DNA from 2 places in the Williamsia herbipolensis genome. Region 2 is predicted to be linked to the other one. Evidence: riboswitches for the same ligand, from Rfam matches in the RefSeq annotation. Region 2 holds a riboswitch; the other holds the start of a gene.
What was found. A riboswitch is a leader RNA that binds a small molecule or an ion and turns the genes downstream of it on or off. The one in region 2 is predicted to bind cyclic di-AMP.
Positions count from the first base shown of each region.

Region 1: it holds a riboswitch for cyclic di-AMP, as region 2 does, so the genes downstream of both, OG579_RS18510 (transglycosylase family protein) here and OG579_RS04470 (C40 family peptidase) in region 2, are expected to answer to the same signal.

Region 1 is NZ_CP108021.1:3,972,590-3,983,453, forward strand. It holds gene OG579_RS18470 (LppU/SCO3897 family protein) at 1-498, shown strand, start outside; gene OG579_RS18475 (LppU/SCO3897 family protein) at 512-1,123, shown strand; gene OG579_RS18480 (DNA repair helicase XPB) at 1,133-2,785, opposite strand; partial or broken gene OG579_RS22015 (GrpB family protein) at 3,000-3,524, shown strand; gene OG579_RS18485 (helicase-associated domain-containing protein) at 3,493-5,856, opposite strand; gene OG579_RS18490 (hypothetical protein) at 5,890-6,084, shown strand; gene moaC (cyclic pyranopterin monophosphate synthase MoaC) at 6,088-6,603, shown strand; gene OG579_RS18500 (MogA/MoaB family molybdenum cofactor biosynthesis protein) at 6,600-7,076, shown strand; gene OG579_RS18505 (molybdenum cofactor biosynthesis protein MoaE) at 7,076-7,513, shown strand; gene OG579_RS18510 (transglycosylase family protein) at 7,647-8,294, opposite strand; cyclic di-AMP (ydaO/yuaA leader) riboswitch at 8,304-8,442, opposite strand; gene OG579_RS18515 (MoaD/ThiS family protein) at 8,833-9,102, opposite strand; gene moaA (GTP 3',8-cyclase MoaA) at 9,099-10,130, opposite strand; gene OG579_RS18525 (flavin reductase family protein) at 10,270-10,779, opposite strand; gene OG579_RS18530 (hypothetical protein) at 10,819-10,864, opposite strand, start outside.
Region 2 is NZ_CP108021.1:980,468-991,331, reverse strand. It holds gene trpD (anthranilate phosphoribosyltransferase) at 1-300, shown strand, start outside; gene OG579_RS04485 (Lrp/AsnC family transcriptional regulator) at 322-597, opposite strand; gene OG579_RS04480 (DEDD exonuclease domain-containing protein) at 647-2,407, opposite strand; gene OG579_RS04475 (hypothetical protein) at 2,693-2,920, shown strand; cyclic di-AMP (ydaO/yuaA leader) riboswitch at 3,031-3,230, shown strand; gene OG579_RS04470 (C40 family peptidase) at 3,246-3,839, shown strand; gene OG579_RS04465 (NlpC/P60 family protein) at 4,000-5,073, shown strand; gene OG579_RS04460 (hypothetical protein) at 5,076-6,410, shown strand; gene OG579_RS04455 (glycosyltransferase family 4 protein) at 6,425-7,543, shown strand; gene OG579_RS04450 (hypothetical protein) at 7,655-8,068, shown strand; gene OG579_RS04445 (SRPBCC family protein) at 8,073-8,510, shown strand; gene OG579_RS04440 (ArsA family ATPase) at 8,534-9,679, shown strand; gene OG579_RS04435 (hypothetical protein) at 9,779-10,159, shown strand; gene OG579_RS04430 (ROK family protein) at 10,156-10,864, shown strand, end outside.

The sequences.
Region 1 (10,864 bases), 1.7 Mb from region 2:
GGGGTGATCATCGCGCTGATCGGCGCGATCGTGGTGGCCGCCGCCGTGCTGACGCGCGACACCATCACCCGCATCGACGACGTGTCGGTGGGAAGCTGCATCACCGTGACCGGCGAGAAGAACGACGCGACACCGAAGAAGACATCGTGCGACGCGCAGTCCTTCAGCTTCATCGTCGCGCAGAAGACCGACAGTGAGTTCAGTGTCTGTGGCGATCCCCTCGACGCCCAACTGACCCAGGATGACCGCGGGAAGCTCTGCCTGGTCCCGAATCTGCGGACCGGCAAGTGCTACGTCTTCCCGACCGCGAACGGTTCGATCGTCGACTTCGCCGAGATCAGTTGTGCGACAGCCTCTCCGAATGCGGGCAACCTCGCCATCAAGGTGGTCGACCGGATCGAGTCCGCATCGGTGAACGTCTGCACGCAGGGGACACCGCTGCAGTTCACCCGACCGACACCGCTCACCTACTGCGCATCCCTGCTGACCCCGCAATGACAGGAACGAGTCCGTGACCCACCCCGGCTTCGGGCCGCCGCCTCTCGGCCCCCCATCGCCCTACGGCGGGTACCCGCCGCTGCCGTCGGCGCGACGACGCGCGGTGCCCCCGATCCTCTGGGTCGCGCTGGTCGTCATCCTCGGTCTCGTGATCGCCGTCGCGGTGTTCGCGTTCACGAACATCCACAACCGCGTCGACTCGACGGACGACGTCGCCGTGGGGGACTGCGTCTCGGTGCGCAACGCCGACAACGACGAGGTCAGCGTCCGGCGGGCCAGTTGTGGCCGCGACGAGGTCACCTATTACGTCGCGAGTACGTCGGACCTGTCACGGTCGCAGTGCCCGGGCCCGGCCTACGACCAGGTCTCGCTGTCCGGAGACGGATCACTGTGTCTGTCACCGAATCTCCGCGAAGGTCGGTGCTACGAGATCGGCTCACGATCGGCGTTCGTCGACCGTGCATGCACCGCGATCGCCCGCGGATCGAACACCATCGTGCAGGTCGCCCGCCGGACCGCGGGCGACATCACGCCGGATTGTCCGGACGGCAGTCGGGCCGTCGGGTTCGCGCTGCCGCGCCCCGTCGGCTACTGCCTCGCGCCGCCGTCGGGCACACCCACCTGAACGGCCTGCTCAGCCGATCGCCGGTCCGAGCAGGTCGTCGGCGTCGGTGATGCGGTAGGCGTAGCCCTGCTCGGCGAGGAAACGCTGCCGGTGCGCGGCGTAGTCGGCATCGAGGGTGTCGCGGGAGACCACCGAGTAGAAGTGGGCCTGACCGCCGTCCTTCTTCGGTCGCAGCAGCCGGCCGAGGCGTTGCGCCTCCTCCTGACGTGACCCGAACGTTCCCGAGACCTGCACGGCTACAGACGCTTCGGGCAGATCGATGGAGAAGTTGGCGACCTTGCTGACCACCAGAGTCGAGACCTCGCCGCGCCGGAACTGCTCGAACAGGATCTCGCGGTCCTTGTTCTTGGTCGACCCCTGGATCACCGGCGCGTCGAGCGCGGCACCGAGTTCCTCGAGCTGATCGATGTAGGCGCCGATGATCAGTGTGGGCGCATCCTCGTGGCGGGCCAGGATCGACTTCACCACGTTGACCTTGGTGTGCGCGGTCGAGCAGAGCTTGTACTTCTCCTCCGGCTCGGCCACGGCGTACTGCAGCCGCTCCTCGTCGGTGAGTGTGACCCGGACCTCGATGCAGTCCGCGGGCGCGATCCAGCCCTGTGCCTCGATGTCCTTCCACGGCGCGTCATAGCGTTTCGGCCCGATCAGGCTGAACACGTCGCCCTCGCGACCGTCCTCGCGGACCAACGTCGCGGTGAGGCCGAGGCGGCGGCGCGACTGCAGGTCGGCGGTCATCCGGAACACCGGCGCGGGCAGCAGGTGCACCTCGTCGTAGATGATGAGTCCCCAGTCGCGGGAGTCGAACAGCTCCAGATTGCGGTACTCGCCCTTGGAACGACGGGTCATCACCTGATACGTCGCGATGGTGACCGGACGGATCTCCTTGCGCTCACCGGAGTACTCGCCGATCTCCTCCTCGGTCAGCGACGTGCGGGCGATGAGCTCGCGTTTCCACTGCCGTCCGGCGACGGTGTTCGTCACCAGGATCAGGGTCGTGGCACCGGCCTTGGCCATCGCCGCGGCACCGACCATGGTCTTGCCCGCGCCACATGGCAGCACGACGACGCCCGAGCCGCCGGCCCAGAACGAATCGGCCGCCATCTGCTGGTAATCGCGGAGCTCCCAGTCGGTCTCGGCGAGCTCGATCGGATGTGCTTCCCCGTCGACGTATCCCGCGAGATCCTCGGCAGGCCAACCGATCTTGAGCAGCAGCTGCTTGATATGACCGCGCTCGGACGGATGCACCACGACGGTGTCGTCGTCGAGCCGCGCGCCGAGCATCGGCGCGATCTTCTTGTGTCGCATCACCTCTTCGAGCACTGCGCGATCGAGGCTGACCAGCGTGAGGCCGTGCACCGGGCTCTTCACCAGCTGCAGACGGCCGAAGCGGCCCATGGTGTCGACGATGTCCATCAGCAGCGGCTGGGGCACCGCGTAGCGGGAGAAGCTGACCAGGGCGTCGACCACCTGCTCGGCGTCGTGACCGGCGGCGCGCGCGTTCCACAGCGCCAACGGGGTGATGCGATAGGTGTGCACGTGCTCGGGGGCACGTTCGAGCTCGGCGAACGGCGCGATCGCGCCACGCGCGGCGGGCGCATCGGGGTGGTCGACCTCGAGGAGCAGGGTCTTGTCGGACTGGACGATCAAAGGGCCTTCGGTCACCGATCCATTGTCCACGGTTTTCGCAGACCGTGTCGCGGGCTTCTCCGCAGGGTCGTTCGTGAGCGGGGTCAAGGGCGACGGCGTACACAGAATGCACCGATGAGCGGCGTCGTGCGGAATATCCACACGCCTGGTCGCATGCGTGTGATCTGTGTACGTCGGCTCGTCACGCCTTCCAGCGGACCCGATACGGTGAAATCGTGTTGCGCGGTACGACTCCAACTGGCCGTCATCGTTCGATCGTGCTGCAGCCCACCTTCGGCGGTATGGCAACCCTCACTGGCTCGTCGAGCACATCGGTTCGACCGCGATCCCGGGAATGATGGCCAAGCCGATCATCGATCTGGCCGTACGCTTGGCGACCGACAACGAACTGGACGGCTATCGCGCGCGTCTGGAGATGCACGGATGGCGAGCGGGCAGCGGCGTGACGTCCCACGAAGTTCTCTTGTTCGAGGTCAACGGAGTGAGGGAACGGATTGCGCACTTCTTCCGACCCGACGCATGGGCAACCGCTCATCAGCGGGTGTTCAGGGATTGGCTCTTGTCTCATCCCGCTGATGCGGAGCTGTATCAGCGGGCGAAAGTCCGCGCATCGGCAATGCCGAACTACAACGCCGCGAAGTCCGCGACCGTCCAGAGCATCATGAACCGCGCAAGGGCTCCCGATCGTAGATGTCAACGACAAGTAGTTGACGCTGTCGGCGCTAGGAGCCCTCGAGCAGTTCCACCGAGGTGATGCGGTGCAGGGCGTAGCGTTCGTCGGCGCCGTCGGCATCGTTCACGACGAGCTGACCTGCACCGACGAGCTTCGGGACGACCACGTGTTTGCTCGCCGAGCCGTGCGCGTCGACGTAGCCGATCCGCACCTCGCGGCCCACGCGCATCGCCAGTTGCAACAGGGCGGTGGCCGGCTCGCCACCGCCGGCACGGACCGCGCTCGTCGAGTGCGCCGGGACCGCGGAGACGGCGGTGTCCTGCATCCGCATGCGGGTGACCACCGTCGCCAGCTGGTCGGCGTTCGGGGTGGGTGGTCGGCGGGCCGATCGACGTTGATTGCGCTGGATGGGCACACGCGCGCCGCGCTCACGCAGGTCGACCAGATCGCCCGCACTGTCCTCGCCCGCGGGTGCGAATCCGGCCGCGCGCAGTTCGTCGAGCACCTGCCGCAACGGTGCCTGCGACACCGCGACCGTGGGGGCGAGGGCCCGGAGCGCCAGCGCCTCGGTGACCGGCGAGGACAGCACAGCCGCCAGCGTCGTCGCGTCCTCGCACCGGATGAACGACGAGGCGACACCGACGCGCAGTTGACCGTGGCGCCGCGCGACGTCGTCGATCAGGTACTCGAGCGATTGTGGCACCGGGGTCTTGGAGTGCGCGGTGAAGAATCCGAGCAGTTCGGTGCCGGTGCGCCCGGTGTCGAGGGCGCGGCGCACCGAGGTGTCGGTGACGCGATACACCGATGCGGCGCCGCCGGATTCGAGGTCGGCGACGAGCGCGAGTTCGGCCGACAGTTCTGCGGTGAGCGGTCCGGGCGCGGTGACCGTGAGGTCGGCCTGGGTGAGGAAGAAGTCGATCGGGTCAGGCAGCGCCTTGGCCATCGCGGCCACGACCGGCTTGTCGACGTCGACCGCGGTGACGTCGCGCTCGGCCATCGTCAGCAGGGCGCGGCCCGACGCCGTCAGGGCACCGTGCGCGACGAGACCCAGTGCGCGCGCCTCCTCCAGGGTGGCATCGACGAGCCGCCGGGACAGTCGTCGTTGCCACCGGGGGTGTCGCCAGGCGATCAGGGCCATCAACGCGTCGGGGTCGATCGACTTGCCGGTCGCGCCGGCGGCCAACGCGGTCAACACCATTCGCCGTTCGACCACCGCCGAGACGTCGTAGAGGTCACCGGCGAGCGAGGGGATCGGTGCGCCCTCGGTGCTCGCCTCGCCGATCTGCCAGGGCCGTCGTGGCAACGTCAGCCAGGCGTCGGCGATGGCGAACCAGCGCCGCTCGGGCGGTTGGTGGAGCCACGGGTCGGCCGACACCGTCGGCGCCCACGCCGGCTCGCCGCTCTCCAGGGGCGGATCGGGGAATCCGCTGTCGATGAATCGGGCGCCGGCGAGCAGCTCCACCACGAAACCCTGTCGGGTGGCGTCGATCCCGGTCGTCTTGCTCAGCTTGCGCAGCTCCCGGACGCCGAGGCCGCCCGCCCGCAACACCAGTGCCGGCGTGGTGCCCAGCGCGTCGACGGTGTCGGTGAGGTGGCGTAGCAGTTCCAGGGCCTCGCCACCGGCGGCCGCCTCGACGTCGGCGACGGTGAACTTCCGTGCCCCGGTCACCGGGACCAGGGCGGGCTCGCGCAGATCGTGTGGCTCGCTGGGCTTCTCGCCACGCAGCAACTGTCCGAGGACAGGTGGGAGCTCGACGGTCTGGTCGTCGACGCGGGCCAGCAGACCCAGCGACACCAGCCGCGGCACGGGGCGCTGCGGGTCGGCGTCGGGCGCGGCGTCGCGGGTGCGACCCAGCGGCGACCCTGTTGCCAGGGTGTCCAACAGTTCCCGCTCGCGTTCACTCACCGACGACAGCGTCTCGGCGATGTCGGCGAGGGTCCGATCGGCCAACGGGCCGGTGAGATGCAGTGCCCGGGTGGGCAGCAGCGCGGGGGTGTGGGCGCCGGTCATCAGCTCGGTGTCGGTGCCCCACACGAGCGCGCGGGTGCGCAGCAGATCGAGTCGCGCGACGATGTCGTCTTTCTCGGCCCGCCCGTCGAGCGCCCCGACGACCGCGTCGACCGACGTGGGGACACCGATGCGTCGGCGATCGGTGTCGGTGCCGAGGCGGATCGTCTGCTCGGCCACGGCCACCGTGAGCAGATCGAGGTCGTCGGCCGCGAGGTTGATCGACGGTCCGGCCAGGGCGCGCTGAGCGAGGACCGCGGTGCCCGCGGGTGGGGGACTGGCGAGGTCGGGGCGCGCCGCCATCAACGCGACGAGCTGGTCGTCGGTGCGTGCGCCGAGGTCGGCCGCGAGCCCGCCGGGACCTGCGGCATCGATCGAGCCGTCGCGTCGATCCCCAGAACTCATCCCACCGATGATAGGGACCGCTCCCATGGCAGAATGATCGCCGTGGCTGAAAAGAAGAGATACGTCGACAACGGCTGGCCCCAGTCGGACGAGGGTGATCACGAGCACGCCGTGTCGGAGTTCGCCGCCAGCATCTCCGGAGCGCTGTCGCCCTTCGGTGACGTCGAGTTCCCGCTGCCGGTCGACCAGCTGCCGTACACGCACGCCAAGACCACGCCCAACCGCTGATCGGTGTCTGATCCGCGATCACCGGGTGACGACCTCCCCGGGGATCCCGTCGCCTCCGGTCTGACGCACATCGATGCGACCGGTGCCGCGCGCATGGTCGATGTCGGGGGAAAGTCGGTCAGCGACCGTGTCGCCGTCGCCGGTGGGACGTTCCGCACCACCGCCCAGGTGATCGACGCCCTGTCCGACGGCGCGCTCGCCAAGGGCGACGCCCTCGCGACTGCGCGCATCGCGGCCATCATGGGCGCCAAACGCACTCCCGACCTGATCCCGCTGTGCCACCAGGTGGCGCTCTCGTCGGTGACGGTCGACTTCACGATCGCGGCCGAGAGCATCGACGTCACCGCGACCGCCGCGACGTCGGATCGCACCGGTGTCGAGATGGAGGCGCTGACCGCCGTCGCCGTCGCCGGTCTGACTCTGCACGACATGGTCAAGGCACTCGATCCGTGGGCGAGCATGACCGATATCCGACTGCTCACCAAGTCCGGCGGCAAACGCGGCACCTGGTCGCGATGACCGCCCACACCGCGCGCGTCGTCGTCTCCTCGACCCGCGCCGCGGCCGGTGTCTACGCCGACCGGACCGGGCCCGTGATCGCCGCTTGGCTCTCCGAGCGGTCCATCGAGGTCGACGACGTCGTCGTGGTGGCCGACGGGGACGGTGTCGGCGACGCGCTCCGCGCCGCCGTCGGGGCGCAGGTGTCGCTGATCATCACCACCGGCGGCACCGGACTGCACCCCACCGACCTGACGCCCGAACAGACCCGGGCCGTCCTCGACCGCGAGATCCCCGGATTGGCCGACGCCGTGCGCGCCGCGGGTGTCGACAAGGTGCCCACCGCGATCCTCTCGCGTGGAACCGCGGGTATCGCCGGCTCGACCCTGATCGTCAACCTCCCCGGCTCCACCGGCGGCGTGAAGGACGGTCTCGCGGTCCTCGACCCGGTGCTCGCCCACGCCCTCGATCAGATCCGCGGCGGCGACCACTGATGGCCGCGGTCGTCGCACGCGCTGTCGTGACCGACGCGCCCATCGACCTCGCCGACCACGAGCGTGCCGTGGTCGACGCCGCCGGCGGTGCCGCGGGCGCGGTCGTCGGGTTCATCGGCGCGGTCCGCAACCACGACGGGGGTCGCGATGTGCGCGCACTGCACTACTCGGCGCACCCCACCGCCGGCGACGTGGTCGCCGAGGTCGTCGCGAAGGTCGCCGCGGAATCGGACGGGGTCCGCGCGATCGCGGTCTCGCATCGCGTCGGTGATCTCGTGATCGGCGACGCGGCTCTGGTTGTCGCGGTCGCGGCCGACCACCGTCGCGCCGCCTTCGACACCTGTGCCCGCCTCGTCGACGACGTCAAAGAGGCATTGCCCGTCTGGAAGCACCAGGTCTTCGCCGACGGCACCGACGAATGGGTCGGCTCGGCCTGACGTCTCGGCACGTTCGGCGGACATCTTCGGCCCGCTCGGCGGGAGTTTCGGCACGGTCTGGGAATGGAAAAGGGCCCCGCACGGACGGCGAGGTCACGTGCGGGGCCCTTCGACTGCGAGCCGTGTCAGGAGATCACGGCAGGGGGAGAAGTCCCTTGTTCTGGTTGAACAGAGCGATCTGTCCGGCGTCGAGCTGGAAGCCGCTGCGCTTGGCCTGCTCCCAGAACGCGGCGATGGCCGGGTTCACGCCGGGCTTGGCGACAGCCTCGTCGACCTGCTTCTTGACGTCGGCGGTGGTCTTGGCCGGTGCGGCCTCCTCCAGCGACTTCACGGGGGCCGAGGCCTTGCCGTTGAAGTCGGGTGCCTTGAACTCGGGGAGCTTCGGCACGTCGGTCGGGGCGGTACGCGGGGTCGGGGCGCCGAGGCCGGTGCCGCAGACGGGCCATGCGCCCTTGCCCTGGCCGGCGAGCACGCGCTCGGCGACAGCGATCTGCTGCTCCTTGGTGGCCTCGTTGGCCGTGGGTGCGTACTGGGTGCCGCCGTGGCCGGCCCAGGTGCTCTGGCTGAACTGCAGCCCGCCCTGGTAGCCGTTGCCGGTGTTGATTCCCCAGTTGCCGCCCGACTCACACTGTGCGACCTGGTTCCACTCTGCATCAGTGGCGGCCGAGGCGTTGCCCACTCCCATGAGGAGGGTGGCGCCACCGCCGAGAACGGCGGAGGTCACGGCCACTCGGGCGACGGTACGGGTGGCGGATGACTGCTTGCGATGACGTCCGGACATAGAGCTGTTGTTTCCTCTCTCCACGCGCCGACGAAGTCAGCTGTCGGGTTCGGGCTGAGAGGTTGCCCGGCTCCGCGAGGCGGAGCTTCACCCCGAGGGACTCGTCATTGATGACGAGCTCCGTTTCCGATGCCGGCGGTCGTGACCGTCGATGTCGGAGGTGGGTCCCCCGCCCTCGTTCCTGAAGTGTGTCTCTGGAGGCTCTGTCCACGGAACGAGGTTTGGCGCGGCAGACAGAACATGTTGTTTCGGGTGTGGCCACAGGTGCAGCCGAACGAGACGCTACGTGGTCGTCTCAGGTGTGTCATACCTTCGCATGACGAACGAGTGGACGTGTCGCCATGTATGACGAACGCGTTTCGGTCGTCATCGCAGGCCACAGCGCTGATAGCCGGTCCGTGTCCGATCCGTTATCGCCCCGTGATGTGAACAAGGTCACAGCGCGGATCGGGCATGGATTCACGTGGGTGGGAATGGTTCCGTCGACACTCGAAAAGTGGTCGCGCAGTCGGGATCTCACAGATACGCAGTTGTGACCTCAGCCACCGGCGAACGGTGGTAGAACCTCGATCACGGCGCACGGGGCGACCGGCAGGGAACGGTCGCGTACGGCGACGGAGTCGCGCAGGTAGGTGCATCGCCGCAGGACCTGCGCCAACGCCGGGTTCTCGCGCCCCAGAGCGGACTCCAGGTCGCCCACGGTCGCCGACGACCCGATCTCGACGGTCTCCTCGTCGTGACCGGCGGCTGCGCGTGCCGCCGCGAAGTAGCGCACCTGCACCGCCACGGTGCCGCGGTCGACGCTCATCCGCCGATCGCGGACATCGGACGGGTGGGCTGGAGGAACCCGGGGTCGTTGATGGCGTGCCCGGGCAATTTGCCCCAGGTCGCGCCACGCCAGGCCAGTGCGATCGCGGCGTCGTCGGCGCCGGTGCGCAGGAGTGCGCGCAGATCGGTCTCGGTGGTCGAGAACAGGCAGGTGCGCAGCTGACCGTCGGCGGTGAGGCGCGTGCGGTCGCAGTCGCCGCAGAACGGGCGGGTCACCGAGGCGATGATCCCGACCCGCGCGGGCGTGACGGTGCCGTCGGCATGGGTGACGTGGTGGCCGTCGACGATCCACGTCTGCGCCGGTGCCGATCCGCGTGGCGCGGTGTCGGCCACGAGAACGTAGTCGCGCGAGAGCCGCTCGACGACCTGATCGGCGGTGATCATGTCCGCCCGCGACCACTGGTGCTCGGCGTCGAGCGGCATCTGCTCGATGATCCGCAGCGAGAAGCCGTGCTCGAGGCACATGGCCAGCAGGGCCGGGGCGTCGTCGAGACCGCCGTCGGGATGGAGCACCGCGTTCACCTTGACCGGCGTGAGGCCGGCCTCGGCGGCCGCGGCGAGACCGTCGAGCACGTCGGCGATGCGGTCGCGGCGGGTGATGGCCGCGAAGCGATCGCGGTCGAGGGTGTCGAGGGAGACGTTCACCCGGCTCAACCCCGCGTCGGCCAGTGCCCTCGCGTGACGACGCAGTCCCAGGCCGTTCGTGGTCACCGAGGTCTCTGGGTGCCCGGGCAGTGCCGAGACGGCCTCGACGATGCGTGGCAGGTCCTTGCGGAGCAGCGGCTCACCGCCGGTGAACCGGACGGCCTCGATGCCCAGCTCGGTGACACCGATGGTGATGAGCCGGATGATCTCGTCGGCCGAGAGAACGGCGTCGCCGGGGAGCCAGTCGAGGCCCTCGGCCGGCATGCAGTAGGTGCAGCGCAGATTGCAGCGATCGGTCAGCGAGACGCGCAGGTCACGGGCGGCACGACCGAAGGTGTCGATCATCGGACCCTCGGTGGGCATGCCCTCGGTGTCGACCGCCGCGCCCGAGACGCCGGGCACGGCGAGCGGGATGCCCAGGGCGATGGCTGTCATGACACCAGCGTAGCCAGCTCCGACCGCGAGTGACGGTCACGTCGACGGCCGCGAGGTCGCGCGGGGGTCAGGCGCGGGCCTCGAGGGCCCGGAACGTGCTCGCGTGGAACACCAGCGGCTCGATGTCGGGGTCGGCGTCGAGCGCGGTGATCTCGAGCAGCACCAGATTGTGGTCGCCGGCGGGGATCTCGTTGTAGAGGGTGCACGAGAGGATCGCGGCGGCGTCGGGGACGAACAGTGCGCCCGAGTCGGTGACCGCGGGGGTGACGCCGTCGAAGCGGTGATCGGCCGCGCCGGCGAGCTGGCGGCATAGCGCGTCCTGGCCGGCGGAGAAGACACTGACCCCGATCGACGGGGCGTCGCGCAGCTTCGGCCAGGTGCTCGAGGTGTGCTGCACGCACAGCGACACCAGCGGGGGATCGAGCGACACCGTGGCGAACGAGCTCGCGGCCATGCCCACCGCGACGCCGTCGATCTCGGCGCACACCGCCACGACCCCCGACGGGAAACAGCTGTATGCGCTGCGTAGGGCGTCGCCGTCGGCGGCGGGACGCAGATCGGTCACGGTCACGGTCATCGGTATCCCCTCATTCGTGCCCCCTCGTCGGTGTCCTCGTCATCGGTGCCGTCGCCCGGAACGCAGGGCGAACACGAGCGCGAGA
Region 2 (10,864 bases):
CGCATCGGGGTGGCGCGCTGCGATCCGGCCGACCTGCGCGGTGGCGATGCCGAGCACAACGCCGGGGTGGCCCGTGATCTGGTCGCGGGCGGTCCCGGTCCGGTGCGCGACGCCGTGCTCCTCAACGCGGCGGGGGCGATCGTCGCCCACGATCTCGCCGCCGAGGCCCGGTCCGACACCGTCGCACTCGGCGAGGACGACCTCTACGGCCGCATCGAGTCCGCGATCACGCGGGCGGCCGGGGCGATCGACAGCGGTGCGGCGGCCGATCTGCTGACGCGGTGGGCGGCGTTCAGCTAGTTCGCCGCCCGCCGCCGACGGTCACTCGCCGATCGAGAACCCGGCGTCGACGTCGGAGCTGGAGAACGTCTTGAAGGCGATGTGGGTCGCGGTGTGGCGTACCCCGGGCAGCTTGTTGATGGTGCCGGTGACGACCGCCGCGATCTGCTCGTGGTCGCGGACCGCGACCGTCGCGATGAGGTCGACGTCGCCTGCGCAGGAGTAGACCTCGCGAACGCCCTCGACGTCGGCCACGGCCTGCGCGGTCTCGTCGATGGCGTGGACGTCGGCGGAGATGAGGACGATGGCCGTGATCATCTGTCCGAGTCTATGGCGCCGCGGACCCCGATCGTCCGCGACAACGCGATCAGCCCGCCAGCGACAGCAGTTCCCGTGATCGCGACCGCGCCGCGCCCGCCCGGTCACGCCACTGCGACCACCGGGCCGTGGACCGCACAGGCATGACGAAACCCTCTGTGCTGCAGACGATCCTCGTACCCGGCGTCACGAGCCACGCGTGCACCAGGGCGGCCTCCTCGGCCGCTGCCCCCCGCAGGGGACCCGGACCGGGCACCACCGTCTCGGCCGACGCCGCCAACGCCTCCGCTATCGCCACCGGCGGGGCCCCGCGGACGGCGACCCCCGCGGCGGCGAGGCGTCCGTGGCGGATCACCGCGAGTTCCCATCCGCCCGCGCCGTCGGACCGCGCGGCGACCAGCTCGGCGATCGCGCACAGCGACGCCAGCCGCTGGCAGCGCTCCAGCGACGACAGCGTCGTCGACAGCTGGTCGCGCAGGCGTGCCGCGGTCTCGAACATCTCCGCCGCGGCGAGGACGTCGAGGCGGTCGAGGACCGACTCCAACGGCGAGTCGTCGTCGCCGACCAGGATCGCCCGGGCGCGCGCCGCGACCGGTGCGTACTCCTCTGCGCTCACCGGTTCGGCGCCGGCGCCGCGACACCCGCCGACCGGTCGTCGGCCGGCATCGGTCAGCCCGCAGGAGTGCCGACCCGACGCCCCGATCCGCCGTGTGCACGTCCGCAACCCGCACACGTCGGCCACGAGATCGGCCAGGGCGGCGGCGTCGGAGCGCACCCGCACCGGCCCCACCGACACCTCGCCGGGACGGCGGCTCACCGTGAAGCGGGGAAAAGCCTCGTCGGTGAGCACCACCCACCACCCGGCGTGCGGCGTCTTGGAACGGCGGTTGTAGGCGGGTGCGTGTGCGGCCAGCAGTCGCAGTTCCCGGACCCCGGCCTCGAGCCGGTGGGCGCACTCGACGTGATCGACCCGGGTCGCGAGCGAGATCATCTCGCGCATCCTCGGCCGCGTCTCCGAGCCCGTGAAGTACTGCCGTGTCCGTCGGCGCAGATCGGTGGCGGTGCCGACGTAGAGGACCTCACCGGAGGGACCGCGGAAGAGGTAGACCCCGGGCCGTGCCGGGAGACCGTCGGTGATGGTGCGTTTCGCGCGCTGGGCGGTGGTGAGACCCGGCAGGAACTCGACGAGTTCGCGATAGGTGTGGACGCCGAGGTTGCCCACCCGTTCGAACAGGGCGTGCATCACCTCGACGGTGGCGCGGGCGTCGTCGAGGGCGCGGTGCGTCGGGGTGGTGCCGACGGCGAACAGGCGGGCGAGTGCGGAGAGCTTCACCGTCGGCGCCTCGTCGCGCGGCAACACCCGCCGGGCGAGGGTGACGGTGCACAGCACGCGACGGAACCGCCACGGTCGGCCCTGGGCCGTCGCGGCGGCGCGCAGGAAGCCGGTGTCGAAGCGGGCGTTGTGCGCCACGAGCACACACCCGTCGGCGAACTCGAGGAACGCGGGCAACACCTCCTCGATCCTCGGGGCCCGGTAGACCATCGCCTCGGTGATGCCGGTGAGGGCGACAATGTGCCGGGGGATGGCGCATCCCGGATCGATCAGCGTGGCGAACTCGCCGAGGATCTCCCCTCCGCGCACCTTGACCGCGCCGATCTCGGTGATGCGGTCGGCGACCGGGCTGCCGCCGGTCGTCTCGAGGTCCACCACGACGAAGGTCGTCTCCCGTAACGGGGTGTCGTTGCCGAGGTCCCCGATCTCGTCGAAGGCCAACTGCACGCCGCGGTCGTCGACGTCGGCGGCGGTCACGACGTCGTCGATTCGGCGGTGCCCATGTGATGAGGGTGACGCATGAGGCGAACGTTAGTTCGACACCCCGACAACCACGCCCGGAGCCGCGAGCGCGGTCGGGTTGTCGGAGGGGGTGTCTAGCGTCCCCGTCATACCGGCCGACACCGGTGAGAGACCGCGGATCGGACAGCTCGACGCCGTTGCATTCCGCCCGAACGCCTTCCCGGCACAAATGAGATGGAGATCACAATGCACATCGACTGCGCGACGTGCCCCGGTCGTCCCCGGTCCTGCGACGGCTGCATGATGACCGTGTTCGTCGGACTGCCCACTGCGGTGAACAGCACCGATGGTCTGCGCTCGGTGCCGCCGCCGGCCGCCGGAGACGTCGACGCGGTCCGTGACGCCGTCGAGGTGTTCGTCGGCCTGGGACTGGTCGGCCCGTCCGCGCGTCGCGAACCGATCGTCACCGAAACGCGTGGTCACGACTCGCAGCACCTCGCTGACGTGCGAGAACTACGCGCAGGCTGACCTTTCACGCGGCAACGCGCCGAACTCGTGTCCCGGTGGACAGATCGACGTACGGTTTCGTAACCTTTCCGAGACCTTGCGGGGTGTCCCGCGACGCCAAGTCGCGGATCGCGAGGTCACCGCTCAATCGCCCCCAGGGGCGAATCGGGGAACCATCACTTCGGACCCAGTCCGATCGGGGTGAATCCTCCGTGTGTTCGAGCGGCCGGTCGGGATCAGATCTCGCACGTCCGCGCGCTCTCACGGGGGTAGGGCCAGTCTTCCGGCCCGAATCCGACAGCTAACCCGGTAGGCGGTCGAGGAAGATCTGAGGAGAACTCGCTTCGTGGCGAAACATCGTTTGGAACAGCCCAGCACCGGTCTCAAGACGGCGCGAGGAGCTGTGATCGCAGGGTCGATCACCCTGGGCACCGTGGCGATGGGGGCAGGACCCGCGTTGGCCGCCCCGGTGACCGTCCCCGGCATCGGGACGTTCGAGATCCCCGGCATCACCGAGAACCAGATCCCGCCGCAGTTCAAGGCCAAGCCGAAGCCGAACGGCCCCGAGTCGTCGCCCGATCTGTTCGGACGCAACGGCGCTCTCGGTCAGCGCGCCGCGTCGGCCGCGCTCACCCGCATCGGCTCGCCGTACGTCTACGGCGCCGCGGGTCCCCGCGCCTTCGATTGCTCCGGTCTCGTCTACTGGTCGTTCAAGCAGGCCGGCAAGACCATCCCGCGTGACAGCTACGGCCAGCTCGGCGGCGGTCGTCCCGTGTCGGAGAGCGACCTGCGCCCCGGCGACGTGGTCATCTTCAACGGCGGCTCGCACGCCGGCCTCTACATCGGCAACGGCATGATCGTGCACTCGAGCACCGAGGGTGTGCCGGTGCAGAAGGCCAGCCTCAAGTCGATGGATTTCTACGCCGCTCGTCGCTACTGAGAGACATCCGGCCGTCGGTCGATCCGGCTGTCACCGAACATCCCTCGCGGGGGTTCGGCGACCCGTATCCTTCCCGGCGGACGGCGGGGGGCGCTGATCTCCTCCCGGTTGTGCGGACTGCCCCTCGGGTGACGTGAAACCGGGAACCGGTGTGGTGGAAGTGGTGAGTCGACGAATGCGTGTGGTGAGCGACAACGCGATGGCGCGTGCGATCTCGGCGGTCCAGATGACCCTCGTGCTCGCGGTCGCCCTGGTCCTCGCCGTCACCCTCGCGACACCGGCGGGCGCCGAGCCCGCACCCCGCTCGCCCGATCAACTGCTGACCCGCTACACCTCCCTCGGACGCGAGGCCGAGAAGTCGGCCGAGGCCATGCACCGCGCCGAGGAGGAGCTCGGCCAGCGACGTCGCGATGTCGCCGCCGCCGATGCCCGTGCCGCGAAGGCCACCGCGACTCTCGACGGTCTGTCGTCACGACTCGACGAACTCCAGAACCGCGTCGACGCGCTCGTGCGCGCCAGCTACCGCGGTGCACGCGTGAACCGTCTCTACGCCGTGCTCGTCTCCGACTCCCCGCAGTCACTGCTCGACCAGATGTCCGGCCTCGAGATGGTCTCGCGTCAGACCTCGTCCGACCTGCGGGCCTACAAGTCGGCCAGCGCCTCGGCGACCGCGGCCCGCGCCGAGGCCGTCGCCGCCCGGGACTCGGCCGCCAAGGCCCTCGCCGCCGTCGACAGGACCCGAGGCGACCTGCAGGCCAAGCAGAGCGATCTGCAGCTCCAGATCGCCCAGGTCAAGGCCATCTACGAATCGCTCACCGGCAAGCAGCTCGCCGCCCTTCGTGGGCCGAACATCGACTTCGACCCGTCCCTGATCCCGAAGGGCACCGCCGCAGCCGTCGTCGCGGTGCAGGCCGCGCTCACCCGCATCGGCGACCCCTACGTGTGGGGCGCCACCGGACCGACCCAGTTCGACTGCTCGGGACTGATGGTGTGGGCGTTCAAGCAGGCCGGCGAGACCCTGCCGCGCTCGAGCGAATCCCAGCTCTCCGGGGGAACGCCGGTCGCCCGTGGTGATCTGCGGCCCGGCGACCTGATCATCTACTACCCGGACGCGTCCCACGTGGGCATGTACGTCGGCGACGGGTACGTGGTGCACGCCTCGACGTTCGGCGTCCCGGTGAAGGTCGTGCCGATCGACCAGGCCGGCCCGTACAACTCCGCCCGGCGCTACTGACGGTGACGCGCCGATGGGGTGCGGTCCCGATCGCGGTCGCACTGCTGGTCTTGGCCGCCTGCGGTGACGGGGGTGGCGACACCACGACACCGACGTCGCAGACAAAGAACGTCTTCGAACAACAGCGCACCGACGGTGTGCAGGCGACGCTGGCGAAGCTGAGCGCGGCACAGAAAGCCGGTGACGCGAACGCGATCGGGGCACTGGTCGACGTGACCGCCGCCCCAGCGTTCCGCCAGACCCTCGTCGCCGAGGGCACCGCCATCCACGACGTCGGACTCTCCACGCTCGAGTACCGCATCGACCCGGCCAGCTCCGGCGGTCTGGGCGAACAACTGCTCCCCGCGGCGGTGCAGTCCCGACTCGACGACGCGGGCAGCTCCGATTCCTGGGTCGTCCCCACCGTCCTGCGGTACGCCCTCGCCGGAGTCGACGAGCCGCCGGTCACCGTCACCGACCCGCTCGTGTTCGCGCGCTACGGCGACGACTGGAAGATCGTGGGCCAGGCGGGGCCGCTGCTGGGGACCTCGGCCGCCCCACCGCCGGAGTTCTTCGACTTCCCGGGGGTGGCCGCGCGTCGTGTCGCGACCGGTGGCAAGCAGTCGGTGGTGCTCGACTACCCGGGCAGTCGCGCGCTGGGCGCACGCCTGCAGTCGGCGATGCCGGGAGCGGTCGCCGCGGTCGCGGCGTTCTGGGGCCCCGACTGGCCGCGCCGGACCGTCGTCGTCGCGACCGACTCGACCACGGTCTTCTCCGCCCTGTCGCGCAGTGCGCCGGCCGACGCGAGCGCCGCTGCGGCCGCCACCGTCTCGGCCTCCGACGACGCGGTGGGCGGATACACGGTGGGCCAGCGTGTGGTGTTCACCCCCGGCGCGATCACCGGACTGCCCGGGCCCGCTCTGGACGTGGTGCTGCGACACGAACTGACACACGTCGCCGCCCGCACGTCGACGAAACCGACCGCGGCGACCTGGGTGACCGAGGGCGTCGCCGAGTACGTGGGACGCGCGGGCACCTACCGGTCGATCAGCGACGCCGCGCCCGACCTGATGGCCGAGGTCGCCGCCGGATCGGTGCCGACCGGGCTGCCCGCCGACGACGCGTTCGCGGTGTCCGGGGCCGGGGCGCCGATCGCGTATCAGACCGCATGGTCGTTCGCGGCCTACGTGGCGCAGACGCACGGCGCGGCCGATCTGAAGAAGCTCTATCTGTCCCTCGCGGGCGGGCCGAGCACCCCGGCCCAACAGGCGCAGGCCATGACCGCCGCTCTCGGCGGTCCCGGCGCCGCGGTCATCTCCGGCTGGCAGCAGTGGCTGCGCGACGCCGCCCGACGGTGACGCGCGAGCGATCGATGAACCGAACCCTGCTGGTCACCAACGACTTCCCGCCGCGTGCCGGCGGAATCCAGTCGTATCTGCTGAATCTGGTGGAGCGGATGCCCGCGCGCGACATCGTCGTCTACGCGCCGCGCTGGCGGGACTGCGAGGCGTTCGACGCGGCGCAACCGTTCACCGTGGTGCGCCACCGCACCAGCCTCATGCTGCCGACTCCGGCGGTCGCGCGACGGGCCCGCGCCCTCATCGCCGAACACGACATCCACACGGTCTGGTTCGGCGCGGCGGCACCGTTGGCGGTGCTCGCCCCCCATCTCCGCGCCGGCGGCGCGCGGCGGATCGTGGCCAGCACACACGGCCACGAGGTGGGGTGGTCGATGCTCCCCGTGGCCCGCCAGGTGCTCGGCCACATCGGCTCCCACGCCGACGTGGTGACCTACGTCAGTCGCTACACCCGCAACCGTTTCGCCGCCGCCTTCGGTGCCGACGCCGCGCTCGAACACCTGCCCCCCGGGGTCGACAGTCGGCGTTTCGTTCCCGATCATGCTGCGCGCGAACGTATCCGGGACCGTCACGATCTCGGTGACGCTCCGGTGGTGCTGTGTCTGTCACGACTTGTCCCGCGCAAGGGGCAGGACGCCCTGATCGACGCGCTCGCCGACATCCGGCGCAACGTCGCCGGCACCCGGCTGCTCATCGTCGGCGGCGGACCGTACCGCGAGACGCTCGAACGCAGGGCCCGCGAGGCGGGCGTCGCCGAGCACGTGGTGTTCACCGGATCGGTGGCGTCGGAGGACGTACCGGCCTACCACGCGGCCGCCGACGTCTTCGCCATGCCCACACGGACCCGCGGGGGCGGACTCGACGTGGAGGGGCTCGGCATCGTGTTCCTCGAGGCCTCGGCGTGTGGCGTGCCGGTCGTCGCCGGCGACTCCGGCGGTGCACCCGAGACCGTGCGCGAGGGCGTGACCGGCACGGTGGTGGACGGTCGCGACGTCGCGGCCGTCGGGTTGGCGATCTGTGCGATCCTCTCCGATCGGCCACATGCGGCCGCGATGGGCGCCGCGGGGCGCGATGTCGTTGTGTCCGAATGGCAGTGGGATTCCATGGCCGCTCGACTGATGCAGCTGCTGTAGATCCATGGACCGCGAACCGATGTCCACCGCCACACAGACCCGTCGCGGACGGCCGCGCGGATGCGGCACGCTGCGGTGTGTGTGCCGGGGTCGATGTGTGAAGCTAGTGCGGTGAGCAGCATCCAGGTGGCCGACGAGACGTTCGTCGCCGCGTCGGCACACGACGCTCCTCGGGTCCTCGCCGATCGGTCGCGGTGGCGGCGTTGGTGGCCCGACCTGCACCTCACCGTCGTCGAGGACCGCGTCGAACAGGGGATGCGGTGGTCGATCTCCGGCGGTGCGAACGGCACCATGGAGGTCTGGCTCGAGGAGGTGCTCGACGGTTTCGTCCTGCACTACTTCATGCACGCCGAACCCGCCGAGACCGACGACGGTGTCGCCGAGGGTTCCGCGCGCCGCCGCGCCGCATGGCTGGCGTCGGCCAACCACCGTCGACGCGTCGCCGGACGCGCGATGTCCACCGAGGTGAAGGACCGCCTCGAAGCCGGACGAGCGGCCGGGGAACCGGCCGTGGGGAGAGGGTGAGTCGATGGCCGACCGCACCGAACAATCGATAGTCATCAACGCCGACGCCGAGGCGATCATGGCGGTGATCGCCGATTTCGCGCGCTACCCCGAATGGGTGTCGGCGGCCGACGAGGTCACCGTCACCGATCCCGGTGACGGCAGGCGTGCCAAGCAGGTGCGTTTCCGCCTCGACGCCGGGGTCCTACGCGACACCTACGAGTTGTCGTACACCTGGGCGCCCACCGGCGACGCGGTCGAGTGGGACCTGATCAGCAGCGAACTGCAGACCGCCCAGCAGGGTCGGTACTCCCTCGTCCAGCAGACGTCGGGCTCGACGAAGGTGACCTACGAACTGATGGTCGACCTGGCGATCCCGATCATCGGAGCGCTCAAGCGGCGCGCGGAGAAGGCCATCACCGACGTCGCCCTCAAGGAACTCAAGAAGCGAGTCGAGGGCTGATCGATCTGGCGCCGGTCCACCTCGTGCTGGGACCGGGGGGAGCGGGTGTGTCGACCATCGCCGCGGCGGCCGCAGTCGGGCCGGTGCGGGGTGGCCCCGACGGCCGCGCACTCCTGATCACCCTCGACCGGTTCCGGCAGGCGTCGCGGGTGTTCGGCGTGTACTCGACTCCGGGCGTTGCCGTTCCGATCTCGCAGGGTGCGGCACTGCTCGAGATCGACACCCTCGCGCTGTTGGGTGAGGCCTGGTCGGGTCTGCGGAGCCCGGTCTCCCTCGCCGGCGGCGCCGTCACCGAGGGTCTCGGCGACATCGACCCCGAGGAGCTGACGGGGCTACCCGGCATCGCCGAACTCCTCGCCTGGCGCCGCATCCGCGACGAGGCCGTCTCCGGCCGCTGGTCGCGGATCGTGCTCGACTGCTCCGGGGAGATGGACGCGCTGGGCTTCCTCGGTGTCCCGGCGATGGTGGCCGGCTACGTGGAGCGACTCTGGCCCCGACACCGACGACTGGCCGGTGCGGCCGAGAACCCCCGACTCACCGGTGGCGCGGCCGTCGTGGACGCACTGGTGGCCGACTGCCTCGACATCGTCGAGCTCCTCCTCGACCCGACGTGCGTGCACGCGCACGTGGTCGTCCCCACCGGTGTCCACGGCACCGAGATGGCGCAACGCCACGTCGCCGTCCTCGACCTCATGGGCATCGTCACCGCGGAGGTCTTCCGCAACCCCGGTGTCGCCTCCGCCGAACCGGCGGCCGACATCGACACCACACCGCCGCGCGACGGCGTGGGCGTCGTCGGCGTCGCGTCCCTCCCGACCCCGCCACGGACCGTCGCCGCTCTGCGCAAACTGGGTGTCGCGGTCTCCGATGGGCCGGGTGTCGCGGTGGGCAGCCGGGCGGCCGAGGTCGAGCACCTCTCGGGCACCGGGGTGACCGCGACCTACCGTCTCTCGTGGCGGCAACCGCTGCCCGATCCACGATCACTCGCCCTCGGCCGCAGCGGCGACGACCTCCTGGTCACGCTGAGCGGTGTCCGCCACCGTGTGTCGCTGCCGTCGGTCCTGCGTCGGTGCACGGTGACCGATGCCCGATGGGAGGATGGCATGCTGAACATCCGGTTCCGGCCCGATCCTGCGGTGTGGCCCCGGACCGGGCAGGGTGTCGACTGACATCCGCCGTCGTCGGGGCAGTGCGACCGGCGAGAACAACGACGAGGAGATGACGCGTGTCCTGCCGACATGTGTCGGCGAATACGCCAGGGAGAAGGAATGGACGAATCGGCCCGCGGGGAGAGACCTCCCGACGCGGATCCGATGCGTGCACTCGTCCTCGCGATGCTCGATCGGATCGAACAGTTCGCGACCACCGTCATCAGCGATCGTGACGGGGGACCGCCCGCCAACGGCGACCGCTCGTCGGCCGATCTCGGTCCGGCCATCCGACAGGCCGTCGACCAGATGATCGCCGAGATCGGTGACATCGTGAACCGCCTCATCGTGGCGGCCATCGCCGTGCTGGAGGCCATCTCGGCGGGTCTCACCGAAGCCGTCGGCGAACGGGCACAACGCACCGCCTCGACCCGACCGGCGCACTCGACCGGGTTCGTGCCGATCACCGTCGAGGTCGAGACCGGGGAGCCGCAGTTGTGACCGGCGATCTGACCATCGGGATCGACATCGGCGGCACCAGCATCCGTGCCGCCGTGGTCGACGAACGGGGTCAGATCGTCGACACCGCACGTGCCCAGACACCCGCCACCGCGTGGGCGCTGGAGAAGTGTCTCGACCACATGGTCGACCGGCTGCGGTCGCGGTCGGAGGTGGTGGCGGTGGGCCTCGCGATCGCCGGCTTCCTCACCCCGGACCGTTCGGTGGTCCGCTTCGCGCCGCACCTGCCCTGGCGTGAGACCGCCGTCGCGGCCGAGATGTCGGGCCGCACAGGGCTTCCCGTGTCGTGCGAACACGACGCGAATGCGGCCGCAATCGCCGAACGCCGTTTCGGTGCCGCCGCCGGTGGCCACAACACCATCGTGCTCGCCATCGGTACCGGCATCGGCGTCGGGTTCCTCCTCGAGGGGGAGATCTACCGCGGGAGTCACGGCGTGGCGCCCGAGCTCGGCCACCTGCAGGTGGTCGTCGACGGCCGTCCCTGCTCGTGCGGCAAACGCGGATGCTGGGAGAGATATTGCAGCGGAACGGCTCTCGTCGACAACGTCGTCGAGATCGTCGCCGACGGCAGGGTGCCCACGAGTGCCCTCGCGCGTGAGATCGCCGAGGACCCCGGTTCGCTCACGGGTCGGCGGGTGGCCGCCGCGGCGCACGACGGCGACCCGGTGGCGGTGGCGGCGTTCGCCG